Regions from separate parts of the Pantoea sp. S18 genome, predicted to be linked through region 2. Evidence: predicted binding sites of a transcription regulator. Region 2 holds the regulator's gene; each other region holds the start of a gene.

Region 1 (5,074 bases), 2.0 Mb from region 2:
TCTCCATGAGCGCTCTGCTCCCGCAGGAAGAACGCGCTGTGCCACTGACTCGGGAACAGGCGCTGATCGAGCGCACGCGGGTTGAGAATCAGTCCGGCGTGTTCGCCGAGGTGCAGATTTTCATATTTGCCCACCTGCTCGTGGACTGCATATTCATTGCGGGTAATGCTTTTGGTTTCACCTACCGCCGCCAGTGCCGCCAGCAGCGCAGGGAAATCAGCTTTTAACACTTTTGCATCATGGCCGACACGCGCTTCACACAGCTGCGCTTCGCCAATGCCCATCAATGCCGCGAGATCGCGGGCGTACTTTTTCGGATGCTCGCCTTTCAGCGCCAGATAGTGATCGTAACGTGGGTTCATTGCCTTGCTCCATGAAAATGCCCTGCGCTGCCGCAGGGCGAAAAGTGATTAGAAATCGACGTTTACACCCAGCTGGAAGGTGCGGCCTGGCATTACGGCCAGGTTGATGTCGTTGCGTTCCTGGGCATTGCTGCTGGTCAGCGTGCGGCTGCTGGTGTAATCCCAGTATTTGCGATCGGTAATGTTGTAGATGCCGCCGCTCAGCTTGACGTTTTTCGTCGCCTGCCAGTAAGCCGTCGCATCCACCATGCCGTAACCCGGTACGCGCATATATTCCGAGGTGGAATCAGTGATTGCCGTGCCGGTGTTGGTGTAGCTTTCGCGGTTGGTCGCCGTGGCCTGTTTGCCTTTCACGAAGGTGGCGGTCAGCGCTGCGCCGTAGCCGCGCGCTTTGTCATCCCACGCCAGGCCAACAATCGCTTTCAGTGGCGCGACGCTATCGAGATCGATGTACTTGTCACCGGCGTAGCTGGACTTCGATTTACCTTCGTTATAGCCCAGCGCAAAGGTGCTGCTCAGGCCATCCACTTGCGGGAACCAGGTGCCGTAATTCACTTTGGTTGAGATCTCAGCACCATAAATGTAGGCCTTATCGCGGTTTTCAGCCTGATAGCTGGTGTAGATGTTGCTCGGTACGTTAACGAACATCTCCGGATTGGCCGAGCGACGATAGCGGGTGTAAGCGATGAAGTTTTTGTACTGGTTGTAGAACACCGAAGTGTTAACCGTTACGCCTTCTGTCGCCTGGCCTTTCAGGCCCCACTCGAAGTTGTTGCTGGTTTCGGTTTTCAGATCGGTGTTACCAATCAGCGCATACTGCGCGCTCCCCGCATAGCTGGAGCCAAGGTTCCATGAACCATACAGTTGGCTGGTGGTAGGGAACTGCACGCCGCGTTTGTATTGCAGATAGGTGGTCAACGCTGGCGTTAAGTCGTACTGGAAGGTCAGCGATGGCAGCACCTGCGTATCGGAGTTGGTTTTGCCGTACAGCGCATCAACCTGCTCTTCGGTCAGCACTGTGCTGCCGTTAGTCAGATCGCCCAGATCCTTGGGTTTGGTGCTTTGATACATCACGCGTACGCCGGGAATGACCGCGAAGTTGTGGCTATTAAGATCGAAATTGATCTTATCTTGCAGGTAACCCGCCACAGCGAAGGTGCGGCTGTCAGACTGCGGCTGCGTGATGGCGCTGAAGGTGCTCGGCGTTGGTTCCTGACGGAATGGACGCTCGCTGTTATCCAGGCGCGCGTTGACACCGGCACTCAGCTCATGGCGGCCCAGCGTTTTGGTGCCGCGCGTGTCGAAACCGTAGGTATCGACGTTGAAATCAGAGTAAACAAAGCCGTACTGGCTGGCACTGGTTGGCAAATAGGTATTGTCGTGCGCCTGCGTTTGCTGCCAGTAAAGGCGCGTGGTCAGCGTATCGATAAAGTCGTTGTACGGCGTCCACTCATCCGCCAGATTGATGCCCCAGCGGCGCGTATCACTCTGCTGCTGCGCGGTGCCCCAAACGGTGTTGCCGCTGGTGTCCCAGGTGTCGTAATGGCTGTGATTGGTTTTGTGATAGTAATCGAAAGTAGCGCTCAGCTTATGTTGATCGTTCGGCTGCCAGATACCGGAGGTCATAAAGGCGTCCGAGTGCCAGTTGGCCGGATAAGCATCGATCACGCCGCTGTTGTTCTCGGTCTCCTGACCATCGCGACGACTGTAAACAAACAGGCCACGCAACTCGTCATCGCCGGCGGCGGCAGTGATGCCGTTGTGCCAGCTACGATTCGATGAGTCGTAACCGCTCTGATAACCGAAGTAAGTATTTTTGTCGCTACTAAGGTAATCGTCGGCGCTTTTGTTATGGAACGAGACGTTACCGCCAATCGAGGTATTCGGCTGATCCACCGCCGTGGCGCCCTTCTCGATATCAACGCTGCCAAACATGTAGGGATCGATGTAATCGCGGCCAATACCAAAGGTGTTGTTGCCGGTGCGGCTGACGTAAGGACGTCCGGTGGCATCCGGAATCGGAATGCCGTCGATATCCATGCCGACGCGGTTACTCTCCAGGCCACGAATGTTGTAACCGGTATAGCCCGCGCGGTCGAAACCGCTTTTGCCGGCAGAGGATCCGCCGCTCGAACCGGTGGCGCTGATCAGCGGTTCATAACGCATGATCGAACCGAAATCATTCGCGCCGCGTTTTTGCAGCTCTTGTGCCGTAATGGTGGTTTTATTACCGGCCTGCTGTTTTGGCGCGGTGACGGTGAGAACCGGTTCATTGCTGGTGCTGTCGCTGGCGGCAAAGCTGCAAGCGGCATGAATGGCTGAAGATAAGATGGCAACTTTGAAAAGACGTTGCTGGGCCGTTCCCTGAAAGAGTGAAGACATGCGCGAAATACCTGGTTAATTGTTAGTATTCGCTCACTTGCTTGCTGCCTGAAAGTACGGGCTTTGGTTAAAAGACCGTAAAAAAATATGGACTTATTTTATGTAATAAATGATGTCGACAGGAATGTAATGCAAGTGGTAATCATTATCAACTAGCAGTAAGCTAAGATGTATCTTGGACCGCACATTTTGTTAACTTCATTATCTAAACGAGACAGGTTATGTCACAAAAACCAGCGATTACCATTCATTACTGCACACAATGTAACTGGCTGCTGCGTTCCGCCTGGATGGCGCAGGAGCTGCTGCATACGTTTGCCGAGGATTTAAGTGCAGTGACGCTCAAGCCGGGAACCGGCGGCGTGTTTGAGATCACCATTGATGGTCAGGTGATTTGGGAGCGTAAGCAGGAAGGCGGTTTCCCGGATGCGGCTGCGCTGAAGCAGCGCGTGCGCGATGTTTGCTGGCCGGATCGCGCGCTTGGGCATGTGGATAAGAAGAAGAGTTGATTTTGGTTGGTGCGGTTTTCTGGACGGTCGCCATGAATGGCGACCCTACGTTCGGCGTTAACTGTTCGCGATTTTCTCGGCCGCCTGATGCAACGCTTCAATCACGATTTCCAGCGACTCTGCAGAAATATCTTCCTGCGCCAGACGATGATTCAAGGTGTGTTTGATCAGGTGAATCGCCTGCTCAACCTGCGGAATGCTGCGGTTATTCACCAGAATCGCCAGCGAAGTTAAGCGCTCGATAATCGCATCCACATTGTCACGATTCTCCGCCAGCAACGCCACGCCGCTCTCATTCAGCGCATAGGCTTTTCGTGATGCCTGCGCATCGACCACGCGAATCGCATCCATCTCTTCGAGCAGCGTCAGGTTGGGATAAATAATGCCGGGACTCGGGGAATATTCCCCTTTTGAGAGCTCTTCAACCGATTTGATCAGCTCATAACCGTGCGCAGAACTGTTAGCCAGAAAGTGCAGCATTAACAGGCGGATATCGCTGGCATCCAGCATCCGCTCCCGACGCTTCTTACGTGCGCCTGCACAGACGGTACGCTGTGCGTGATCGGACTGCCATGGAAAATCCCGCTGCTGTTTCATTGCCTTCCTGAGCGCTAATTAAAGGAGGTTGATAGTAGTCTGCCACCTGGCAAAATTCAACACAGGCGGCAGCGCGCGCGGCATTACCGTTATTTCTGATGCCAATAAGCTACGGCGCGCACGAAATCGGTATTTGCACCGCGTCCCAGGGTGAAGTAATCGCTCAGCGATTTCACCGCTTCGCCCTCGCCGGTCAGCCAGATGAAGTATTCAGTGGCGGGCAGCGCAATCTGATCCAGCTGCGCCGTTATCGGTGCCAGGTTATCGGCCTGCATGCTGCCGCTTCCCAACCAGCTCACCTGCACATTCGGCAGATCACCGAGATAATCGCGCCCGGTGGCTTCATCGGCATAGGCCAGCAGGTGAATGTCCTGCGCCTGGATTTCGCTGTAACGACGTTTAAAGGCCGGCAAACCGGTCTCATCACAGACGTAAATCTGGCAGGCATAATCCGTTGGTATCACCAACGAACCGCGCGGGCCGCCCATCGCAATTTGATCGCCCACTTTGGCTTCGCTTGCCCAGCTGCTGGCAACGCCGCCATCGTGGATGTAGAAATCGATGGTCAGAGAATCGACGCCGTTAAATTCCAGCGGCGTGTAATCACGCGCGGCAGGACGCACGCCATTCGGCCAAACGATGCCTTCATCAGTGATTTGCGGCAGCGCCAGTTCGGCACCAGCATGTTCCGGGAAAAACACTTTGATGTGATCGTCAAACGATGGCGAGTTGAAGCCGGCCAGATCGCTGCCGTTGAAAACAATGCGCCAGAATTCACCGGCAATCAGCGTCTTACTTGCCACAGTGATATGGCGGAAACGCAGTTCATTACGCACGCGGCGTGGCGCGCGTTCGGAAGGGGTAGTTTGCAAGTGGTGTCTCCCTAAAAGATAGTGAAAGTCATTCTCATCTGATGAGGAGAGAATAGTTATGATATATCTTCGATGCAATGCCGAAAAATGCTATCTGTGTGTTTGGTCGCCAGAATGGTACGCGCAATCGCAAAGGTCGCCATGAATGGCGACCCTACGGGAGGCATGTGCGAATGTAGGGGCGTCATTTATGACGACCTTCATAAAGGATGCAGCAGATGGGAATTTTGTGGCGGGACGAGATTAAGCCTGGTGATTGCCGCAGGTTACGAAACTGCCATCATCCTGGCTATGTTTCGGCAGCACATTGTCGCCGAGAATTTCATGCTGCGCACAATGGGGTTGATGCGGA
Region 2 (5,074 bases):
CCCAGTACGGCGTGCCGGGAACGTGCTTCGGCTTGGTATGGGTGCCATTTTGCAGCAGCGTGTGCTCGTCGCCCGCAAAGTAGACGCGGGTACGGCCCTGCAGCGAGGCAGTCGCTTCAGCAAACGCCGCCGGATCAAGACGATAGAGCGTTGACAGTACCAACATGAAGCGGTTAACCGCCTTATTCTGCTCGGCATATTCATCGGAGAGCAGCAGCTCACGTACCGCGCGGACGCGATCCTGAGGACGCGCTTCGCGGCTGGCAGGTTGCGCTTCTTTCACTGATGCACCAGCGGCGGGCGCAGCAGGTGCGCTCTGTCCGGCGGTGAACTTCAACATGCGGCGCAAAATATCAGAGGCGCTTTCACCAATGTGCTGCGTGTGGCTGGCAATATAACGGTAGAGTTCTTCGTCAACTTCAATCGTTTTCATCTTTTTCCGTACGATTCTGGCAAATGACAGAACCACGCATTAGTGCAACGGCCTTAGCAAAATCCAGTCGTGCAAAACGTGAGCGGGTTCTAACATAAGGATTATAAAGTTAAATCCGTGGCAGCCGATAGCGTTGGCAACGCTTCCGGGCAAAAGTCGGAATATGCCCTAATGCCCACCGGCCTGACTGCTGGACAGGTGAATCCATGATAACCTAAGCCAAGGTCACAACCGTAAGAACTTTAGCCATGATTTTGAACGCCCGTCTGCAAACTGAACAATCTGCCCCCGATGCCACACCGATTCTGTTAATCCATGGTCTTTTTGGTAGCCTTGATAACCTTGGCGTGCTGGCGCGTGGGGTGCGTGACGTACGTCCGACGCTGCAGGTTGATGTGCGCAACCACGGCTTGTCGGCACGTAGCGATGAGATGAATTATCACGTGATGGCGCAGGACATTGTCGAAACGCTGGATGCGCATCAGATCGATCGCGCTGGTGTGATTGGCCATTCGATGGGCGGTAAAATCGCCATGGCGCTCAGTGCCATCGCGCCGGAACGCATCGAAAAAATGGTGATGATCGATATCGCGCCCGTTGATTACCAAACGCGCCGCCACGACGAAATTTTTGCCGCTATTCGCGCCGTTACCACCGCAGGCGTCACGCGCCGCAGTGAGGCCGCAGAAGTAATGCGTCAGCATATTGATGAAGAAGGCGTGATCCAGTTCATCCTCAAGTCTTTAGCCGAGGGCGAGTGGCGCTTTAATGTGCCGGTGTTGTGGGATAACTACAGCACCATCTCCGGCTGGAAAGAGATTCCTGCATGGCCGCATCCGGCACTGTTTATCCGCGGCGGCGATTCGCCTTATCTGGATAATCGGCATCGCGATGCGCTGCTGCGTCAGTTCCCGCAGGCGCATGCACATGTGATCAGCGGAGCTGGACATTGGGTGCACGCCGAGAAACCCGATGCGGTGTTACGCGCCGTTCGGCGTTTTTTTAACCTGTAAAAGCAAAAGCTTGCCGCTTGCGCTTTAGGGTTGGCGTCAGGGAAGGCGCTGGAGTATGATGTCGCGCTAAAAATTTGCCACGGATATTTTTTCGCCGTGGTCGGGCCGATAATGTTTTAATCGCGCAGCGCCTTTCCGCCGTTCGCGCCCACTCAGTTTTACAAACCATGGCAAAAGAACAGACAGACCGCACTACGCTTGATCTCTTCGCAGACGAGCGGCGTCCTGGTCGCCCGAAAACCAGCCCGCTGACGCGTGATGAACAGTTACGCATCAACAAACGCAACCAGCTCAAGCGCGATAAAGTGCGTGGGCTGCGTCGTGTTGAGCTGAAGATGTCGAGCGAGGCAGTTGACGCGCTCAGCACGCTGGCCGATCAGCAAAACATCAGTCGCAGCGAATTGATTGAACAAATGCTGCTGGCACAGCTCAAACTGTCGTAACGCGCGAAGACCGCACGCTGGAACACAAAGTCACGGCTTTACAAGTTCCGCACTTTTTACCGGTCTGCTATTATTCGCATAACTGTGCAGTCAACTGACTTACTTTCACAATCAGGATTCAAGAGGTTACCTAACCCATGGCAATCGTAGGCATTTTCTTCGGCAGCGATACCGGCAACACTGAAAACATTGCAAAGATGATCCAGAAACAACTGGGTAAAGATGTCGCCGAAGTGCATGACATTGCTAAGAGCACCAAAGAAGATCTCGATGCATTCGACATCCTGCTGCTGGGTATTCCAACCTGGTATTACGGCGAAGCGCAGTGTGACTGGGATGATTTTTTCCCGACGCTGGAAGAGATTGATTTCAATGGCAAGCTGGTAGCGCTGTTTGGTTGTGGCGATCAGGAAGATTATGCCGAGTACTTCTGTGACGCGATGGGCACCATCCGTGACATCATCGAGCCAAACGGTGCGGTGATTGTTGGTCACTGGCCAACCGAAGGCTATCATTTCGAAGCCTCTAAAGGTCTGGCCGATGACAAAAACTTCCTGGGTCTGGCGATTGATGAAGATCGTCAACCAGAATTGACCAACGAACGTGTTGAGAAGTGGGTGAAGCAGATCTTCGATGAGCTGCAGCTGAAAGAGATTATTGAAGCTTAATTCCCTGCTCTGCCCGATGTGCGCGCTGCCTCACATCGGGCAACGGAATTTCCTATAAAAATAATAGCTACGGTTTTTTAACTTTTCCCCGCAAATCTGTAGAATACCCGCAATGGTCATCCGCTTATTCCTCTGGCAGTAGAATGAGGCTGAGTGAAATGGAATCCAAAACCCAAGCGTCCTGAAGACGTTAGTGACTTATCCTTACAACCTTTGGTGATTAAGGACGTTGCCTTGGTTTTCATTTCACTGCTTGAGTTCTATAATGAGACGCAAATGAGAATGCGCGTTGACCTAAACATTCAAGGCCCCTGCGCCGCAAGTGACTAGCAAAGTAACAGGACAATATCCGCATGACTGACAACAACTCCGCATTGAAGAAGGCTGGCCTGAAAGTCACGCTACCCAGACTGAAAATTCTGGAAGTGCTTCAGGGACCCGGCCCCGAGTCCCATCACGTCAGTGCGGAAGATTTGTATAAGCGCCTGATCGATATGGGCGAAGAGATTGGTCTGGCAACGGTGTATCGCGTTCTTAACCAGTTTGACGACGCGGGCATCGTAACCCGTCATAACTTTGAAGGCGGCAAATCTGTCTTCGAACTGACTCAGCAACATCACCACGATCACTTGATCTGCCTGGATTGTGGCAAAGTTATCGAATTCAGCGATGAATCAATCGAAACGCGTCAGCGTGAAATTGCCACTCGCCACGGCATCAAGCTTAGCAACCACAGCCTGTACCTGTATGGTCACTGTGCTCTGGGAGACTGCCGCGAAGACGATACGCTCCACGATAAGTAATTGAGTGTGCTATGCAGTATAAAAAAACCGGCTTAAGCCGGTTTTTTTATGTCTGAAATCAGGCAACGAGCGTTTCCTGCAAGTAGCGCCAGCGCGGAATGGCGGTGCTGCAATCCAGTACCGCCAGAGAAATGCGGGTCTGATTGGTGCCATTCATCATCTGCAATTCACGATACTGAATTGTGACTTCGTCGCTTTGCTGCGAAATGATGGCGTGCTCACTGGTGGCAATTCGCATCCCTTCACGCTGCCCCTGCAACTGGCGAAACAGTGTTTCCATCTCATTAAGATCAAGCTGTTTACCCTGAGGCGTAACCATTTTGAAGTCGGGATGAAAGTACGACAAGAACAGATCAATGCTGTCATCACTGCCTTCTGCCTGATTGAAAATACGTTCGATAAGCTGATGTAAAACCACCACGCTATGTTTGGCTTCCAGGGCGAGACTTGTCATTTTTTATCCTTTGATTACCCGCAGAGCAACGGCTGAGAGCGCATAGCCTACCTGAAAAAAAGTTTTTCACACTGGCAAATGGTTTAATTTTGCTAAAGTCAGAATAGTCGCAAATAAGGAATTAAAGGCTAATTGCAGCGGGCAGCATAAAAGGTCGTATCTGGTTAAATCGAGACAATAAAAAAGGGCGATTGCTCGCCCTTTCATGATCTTATCGTGCTAGCGACAAAATGTATTAATCGCCGATTTTTGCCCAGGTATCACGCAAACCAACGGTGCGGTTAAACACCAGTTTGGATGGCTGTGAATAGACGCTATCAGCACAGAAATAGCCTTCGCGTTCGAACTGGTACGGTGCCATTGGATCGGCTGCACGCAAACCTGGCTCCACGAAGCCCTGTTTGATTTCCAGCGAGTTCGAGTTGATGGTGGTGAGGAAATCCTCAGCCGCGCCCGGATTTGGCACACTGAACAGACGATCGTACAGGCGGAATTCCGCTGGCAGCGCGTGAATTGCAGAAACCCAATGGATGACGCCTTTCACTTTACGGCCATCAGCCGGATCTTTGCTCAGCGTATCAACGTCGCAGGTACAATAGATGCAGGTGATATTGCCTTCATCATCCTTCGCCACACGTTCGGCACGGATCACGTAAGCATTACGCAGACGCACTTCTTTGCCCAGCACCAGACGTTTGTACTGCTTGTTAGCTTCTTCACGGAAGTCCGCGCGATCGATCCACACTTCACGGCTGAATGGCACTTCACGCGTACCCATCTCAGGTTTGTTCGGATGATTCGGCATGCTGATGATCTCTTCGTGACCTGCAGGCAGGTTCTCGATCACCACTTTCAGCGGATCCATTACGGCCATAGCACGCGGTGCGTTTTCATTGAGATCGTCACGAATGCACGATTCCAGTGAAGCCATCTCCACGATATTGTCCTGTTTAGTCACACCAATACGGCGGCAGAACTCACGGATGGAAGCGGCGCTGTAACCACGACGACGCAGACCAGACACGGTCAGCATGCGCGGATCGTCCCAGCCTTCGACAACCTTCTCGCTCACCAGCTGAGTCAGTTTACGCTTCGACATCACCGCGTATTCCAGATTCAGGCGTGAGAACTCGTACTGACGCGGATGAACCGGAATGGTGATGTTATCCAGCACCCAATCGTACAGACGACGGTTATCCTGGAACTCCAGCGTACAGAGAGAGTGGGTAATGCCTTCAATCGCATCCGAAATGCAATGGG
Region 3 (5,074 bases), 410 kb from region 2:
TCGGCCACGCCGAGTGGCGTCACGCCAAGCGCCATCAGCAGCTCCACCGGCAACCACTCAAGCGCCAGAATGCGCTGCGCATCTGGCACGGCGGCACGCAGCGGCAACACGGACATCAACGGGGAAAGCGCCAGCGCCGTCAGCAGGCGGCGGCGAGAAATGTCGAACATGGCGAGGCCTTAATAAACGAAACTGACGGGCGCGCCGCCCAGCGGATGCGGCAAAATGCCCATCGGAATACCGTAAATGTTGCCCAGCACATCGGCCTGCATGATCACCTCGGGGCCGCCTTCGGCAATCACTTCGCCACCGCGCAGCGCCACCAAACGATCGCAATAGCGCGCCGCCATGTTGAGATCGTGTAGCACCGCAATCACCGTCAGCCCACGTTCGCGGCTGAGACGCAGAATCAGTGCCAGCACATCAACCTGATGGGCGATATCCAGCGCCGACGTCGGTTCATCCAGCAGCAGGCAGCGACTGTTCTGCGCCACCAGCATCGCCAGCCAGGCACGCTGACGCTCGCCGCCTGAAAGGCTATCCACCAGACGACCGGCAAAAGGTTTTAATCCCACCAGCGTAATCGCTTCATCCACCCGATCGCGATCTTCCTGACCGTAACGGCCCAGCGCGCCGTGCCACGGATAGCGGCCAATCGCCACCAGCTCGCGTACCGTCATGCCTTCCGCCGCTGGCAGCTGCTGCGGCAGATACGCTACCTGGCGCGCAAAATCTTTGCTGCCCCAGTTATCGACCGCGTCCTCATTCAGCAATACGCGCCCTTCACTCGCCGCATGGTGACGACCAAGCATTTTCAACAGCGTGGATTTGCCGGAACCGTTATGACCAATCAACGCGGTGACTTTACCCGGTGCAAATGTTAGCGACAGCGGATGAAGCAGCGTGCGGCCTGGCACACGAAAACTGACGTTATCCAGCCTGAAGGTGGTTTCTGCGTGGTGCGGATGCTGCATGATAATCCCTGGTTAATCTGTAGGGTCGCCATTGATGGCGACCTACGTAACACGATTAGAAACGGAAGGTCGCAGTACCGACGATCTGGCGCTCAGCGCCCCAGTAACAGGCGTAATCGCGGTAGCAGCTGGCGACGTATTCACGATCGAACAGGTTATTGACGTTAACGCCGATGCTTGATCCCGGCATGCCAAAGCGTGCGAGATCGTATTTCAGCGCGGCATCAACCGTGGTGTAACCGGCGACGTCGAAGTTTTGGTTCGCATCGTCGCCGCTGGCGTACAACCCTTTGCTCTCGCCGACATAACGCACACCGGCACCCACGGTGACACCCGATAGCGCGGTCTCATGGAAGGTGTAATCGCTCCACAGTGAGGCCATATGCTTCGGCACCTGCACCGGCGTTTTGCCTTTCAGCAAGGTGTCATGCGTATATTCGGCATCGGTGTAAGAGTAAGCGGCTGTCAGGTTGATATTGGCATTTACCGCCGCTTTGGCTTCTAACTCCACGCCGCGCGAACGGATTTCACCACCCTGCACGCTGAATTGCAGACTATCGGGATCGGCTGTGAGGTTCTTCGTTTTCGTGAGCTGATAGACCGCACCCGTAATAACAATCGGACGATCTTTTGGCACATATTTCACACCCGCTTCATACTGCTTAGCGCGTGAAGGGTCAAATGGTTGGCCGCTGGAAGTGGTACCCGCAGTAGGAATAAACGATTCGCTATAGCTGAAATACGGCGCGATGCCGTTATCAAACACATAGTTCAAACCACCGCGCCAGGTGAAGGCCTGATCGTGATTTTTCTCTTCTGTATTACCGTTACGGTTCAATGCCGAGGTCATCGCGTAATCATAGCGACCGCCTAATGTCAGCACCCAACGGTTCCACTCCATTTGATCCTGGGAGTAGAGGCCAGTTTGTTCCTGACGGTTTAGATATTGATACGGGAATGGCGTACCGATAACCGCGTCATTGCCATATTGCGGATTGATTGCACTGATCGGTGCGGCGCTGCCAAAGGCAGCATCAATATCATTGCGGGTACGCTGATAATCCACCCCCATCAACAAAGTATGATCTACGGCACCGGTGGCAAATTTAGCCTGAACCTGGTTATCAACGGCAAACTGGTTCAGTTTCTCATTTGAGAATGCTGTACCACGAGTAATTTGTTGTGTTTCAGGCAGATAACCATTGCCATAAATACTGCGATAATCCGTTCTCAGATCGGCATAGCGCAGATTCTGTCGCACCGTCCAGGTATCGTTGAAGCTGTGTTCGAAGTTGTAGCCCACCATCTTGGTGTTGCGCGAAATCTTGTTGCTGTCTTCGCCTTCATCAAAGTTGGTCGGCAGCTTGTAACTGCTGCCGTCAGGACGCGTAATGCCCACCACTGTGCCCTGACGCGGCAACCAGCCGTAATAGCCGGTTTCCGGTTCGTTCTGGAAGTAGGTCAGCAGATCAAAACGCGTGTTCTCATCCGGACGCCAGCTGAACGATGGCGCAATGGTGTAGCGCTTCTCTTTGTTCATCTCCTGCTGCGCATCGGCGCTGCGCGCGAGGCCGGTCAGGCGATAGCTGTAAACGCCGTCATCATCCAGCGAGCCGCCGAAGTCGAAACCGGTGGAGAACTGATTATTGGTGCCCATCTGGAACTGCACTTCACGCAGCGTCTCCTGCGTCGGACGCTTACTCACCAGCGAAACGACGCCGCCCGGATTGCTCTTGCCGTACAGCACCGAAACCGGACCGCGCAGCAGCTCAGCGCGCTCGAGGAAATAGGGATCGATAGCAAACTCAGAGTAGTTATCGCCCTGCAGTTTCAGGCCATCAAGATATTGGTTGGTGTTGGTTTCGCTGAAGCCGCGAATAGAAAGCGCATCGATGACATTGGAGCTACCGCGGTTGCCGGTCAATACGCCAGGCGTATAGTTGAAAGCCCCTTTCACGCTGGTGACGTTTTTCATCGCCATCTCTTCTTGCGTGACTACAGAGATCGACTGCGGGTTCTTTTCAATCGGTGTATCGGTTTTGGTGCCGGTGGCGCTGCGTTTGGCCGCGATGGTTGGCGACGGGCCCCATGCATTCTCTTGCGCCACGCCGCTGCCGCCATCGGCACTGACAACCACGGTATCTTCTGCCAACGCCTGCACGCTGAACGTACCCAGAGTCAGTGAAATAAGCCAAGCCAGCGAACGCGGGCGTAAAAAACAAGGATTGGTGTTTCGCGTATTCATAAATGAGGTCTCTCGAAAAAAGTCGATGCAGGTGAATACAAACGAGAATGATTATTATGACGCACGGATTTTAGGCGAAATAACGCCACATTCGCAACGACTAATGCCCGTTAGCGCGGCGTTTACAGCCAGATCGCGCATATTCATGATCGCGAATAATAAATTAGCGATGAAGGGAGCGGAGGCCAGCAATCGGGAAATTGCACTGCCGCAAAGCGGAAATTCATTTCATCCGGATAGAGCTCACAATTAACAATAATGAATAAAATCATCAAGTTAAAATCTGGCCCGCTAATTGCTTATGTCATGCACTCTCCTTCCTACAGAAACCGTCATGGCAGTTATAAACTGGAACATTGTTGATCGCGTCATTTTCATCAATTTGAAGAAACGCAAAGACCGATTAACCCGCATCACTAAACAACTTAAAAAGTTGGGTCTAACCCCTGAAAAAATCGTTCGTCTGGATGCGATCAAGCATGAAAAGGGGTACATCGGCTGCACGCAATCGCATATTGCCGCGCTGGAGATGGCACGCGATAACGGCTGGGAGCGGGTGCTGATTCTGGAAGATGACTTCAGCTTTGATGAAAACCAGGCGAATTATGACAATCTCAACCGCTACTTTGCCGCCCTGCCGCAAATCAACTGGCAAGTGGCTTTTCTGGCGGCCAATTATCGTCGCGTGACGCCGCTGAAAAGCGTGGAATATATCGTGCGCGCTAACTTCGCGTGGTGCGCCTGCGCATATATCGTCAATCACCGCTATTACGCCACGCTGATTGAAAACTATCGCGCAGCGCTTCAGGCACAATTGCAAGGTGGCGCGCAGGCACAATATGCCCTTGATGTGCACTGGAATAGCTTGATGCAGCAGGATCTGTGGCTGGGCATGTTCCCCAACGCTGGTGCACAACGGCTCGACAAAAGCGATATCGAAAATAGAACGGTAGATTACCGCGCCCTCTTCAGGAAGCCGTTGAGTCAAATCGTTGCGCCCGCCAAATTCACGCCCTCCATTAGCGGTCCAATTAAGGTCGATTTTTACTTTCAGTGGCCGCCGGGTTGGACAAACTTTGAATCGGTGATTGAGGCGATGCAGGCTAATTCCGCCTTCGATTGCCGCATCGTAGTTGTGCCTTACCTGAACTGGAAAGCCAGCGATGTTAATGGCGATATTCAGCGTGATATTCTGCGCGAAAGAGGGCTCGATTACACAGGTTTTGAAGATTATCAATTGGAGGAGCGTCAGCCGGATGTGGTGTTCTTGCAAAACCCTTACGACGAAGCGCGACCCGAAGCCTTTCGCAGCGACTACCTGCATGAACGCGGCGTGAAAATCGCCTACATCCCTTACGCGCTCGACACCGGAATTGGCGCTGAAAGTATGGTGTATCAATATAATTTGCTCTGTCAGAATCTGGCGACGTGGATATTTGCCCGTTCAGAAAAACATAAAGCTGAGTTTGCACTGCAATGTCAGGCAGGAAATCGCCATGTGCACGTTACCGGCCATCCCAAATTTGACCACTACCAGCGTCGTTTCCCTCTTTCAGACAAGCCGCAGCCACGCACAGTAACCACCTTCCTGTGGACACCGCATTTCGTGTTGCCGGGCGACCAGAAGATGTACACCACTTTCAACCTTTACGGCAGCGCGTTCCTGAAGCTGATTGAGCGTCAGGATATTCATCTGATTATTCGCCCTCATCCGCTGCTAAGCCAATGGATAGGCGAAGCCAGCCCAACGGCGCAAAGCCTTTATCAGCAGTTACTGCGCGCAGCACAGCAACACGCCAATCTCGAGTGGGATCACGGGCATGATTACACGCTTACTTTTGCACGTTCCGATGCA

The links. The regulator Fur, encoded in region 2, represses iron uptake genes when iron is present. The targets are predictions, from matches to a motif close to ATAATAATGAGAACNACTATCAA.
Region 1: the regulator Fur is predicted to act here: its motif matches at 2,874-2,896, upstream of VIJ98_RS16505 (TonB-dependent receptor domain-containing protein).
Region 3: the regulator Fur is predicted to act here: its motif matches at 3,255-3,277, upstream of fhuA (ferrichrome porin FhuA).

What each region holds. Positions count from the first base shown of each region.
Region 1 is NZ_CP142688.1:3,559,147-3,564,220, forward strand. Features, by position in the region: gene VIJ98_RS16500 (ChuX/HutX family heme-like substrate-binding protein) at 1-362, opposite strand, end outside; gene VIJ98_RS16505 (TonB-dependent receptor domain-containing protein) at 411-2,744, opposite strand; gene VIJ98_RS16510 (SelT/SelW/SelH family protein) at 2,966-3,253, shown strand; gene VIJ98_RS16515 (PadR family transcriptional regulator) at 3,311-3,850, opposite strand; gene VIJ98_RS16520 (siderophore-interacting protein) at 3,940-4,722, opposite strand; gene VIJ98_RS16525 (hypothetical protein) at 4,966-5,074, opposite strand, start outside.
Region 2 is NZ_CP142688.1:1,235,876-1,240,949, reverse strand. Features, by position in the region: gene seqA (replication initiation negative regulator SeqA) at 1-433, opposite strand, end outside; gene ybfF (esterase) at 682-1,446, shown strand; gene ybfE (LexA regulated protein) at 1,614-1,889, shown strand; gene fldA (flavodoxin FldA) at 2,027-2,557, shown strand; gene fur (ferric iron uptake transcriptional regulator) at 2,911-3,360, shown strand; gene VIJ98_RS05575 (hypothetical protein) at 3,419-3,814, opposite strand; gene glnS (glutamine--tRNA ligase) at 4,050-5,074, opposite strand, start outside.
Region 3 is NZ_CP142688.1:827,103-832,176, reverse strand. Features, by position in the region: gene fhuD (Fe(3+)-hydroxamate ABC transporter substrate-binding protein FhuD) at 1-170, opposite strand, end outside; gene fhuC (Fe3+-hydroxamate ABC transporter ATP-binding protein FhuC) at 180-974, opposite strand; gene fhuA (ferrichrome porin FhuA) at 1,030-3,219, opposite strand; gene VIJ98_RS03695 (glycosyltransferase family 25 protein) at 3,554-5,074, shown strand, end outside.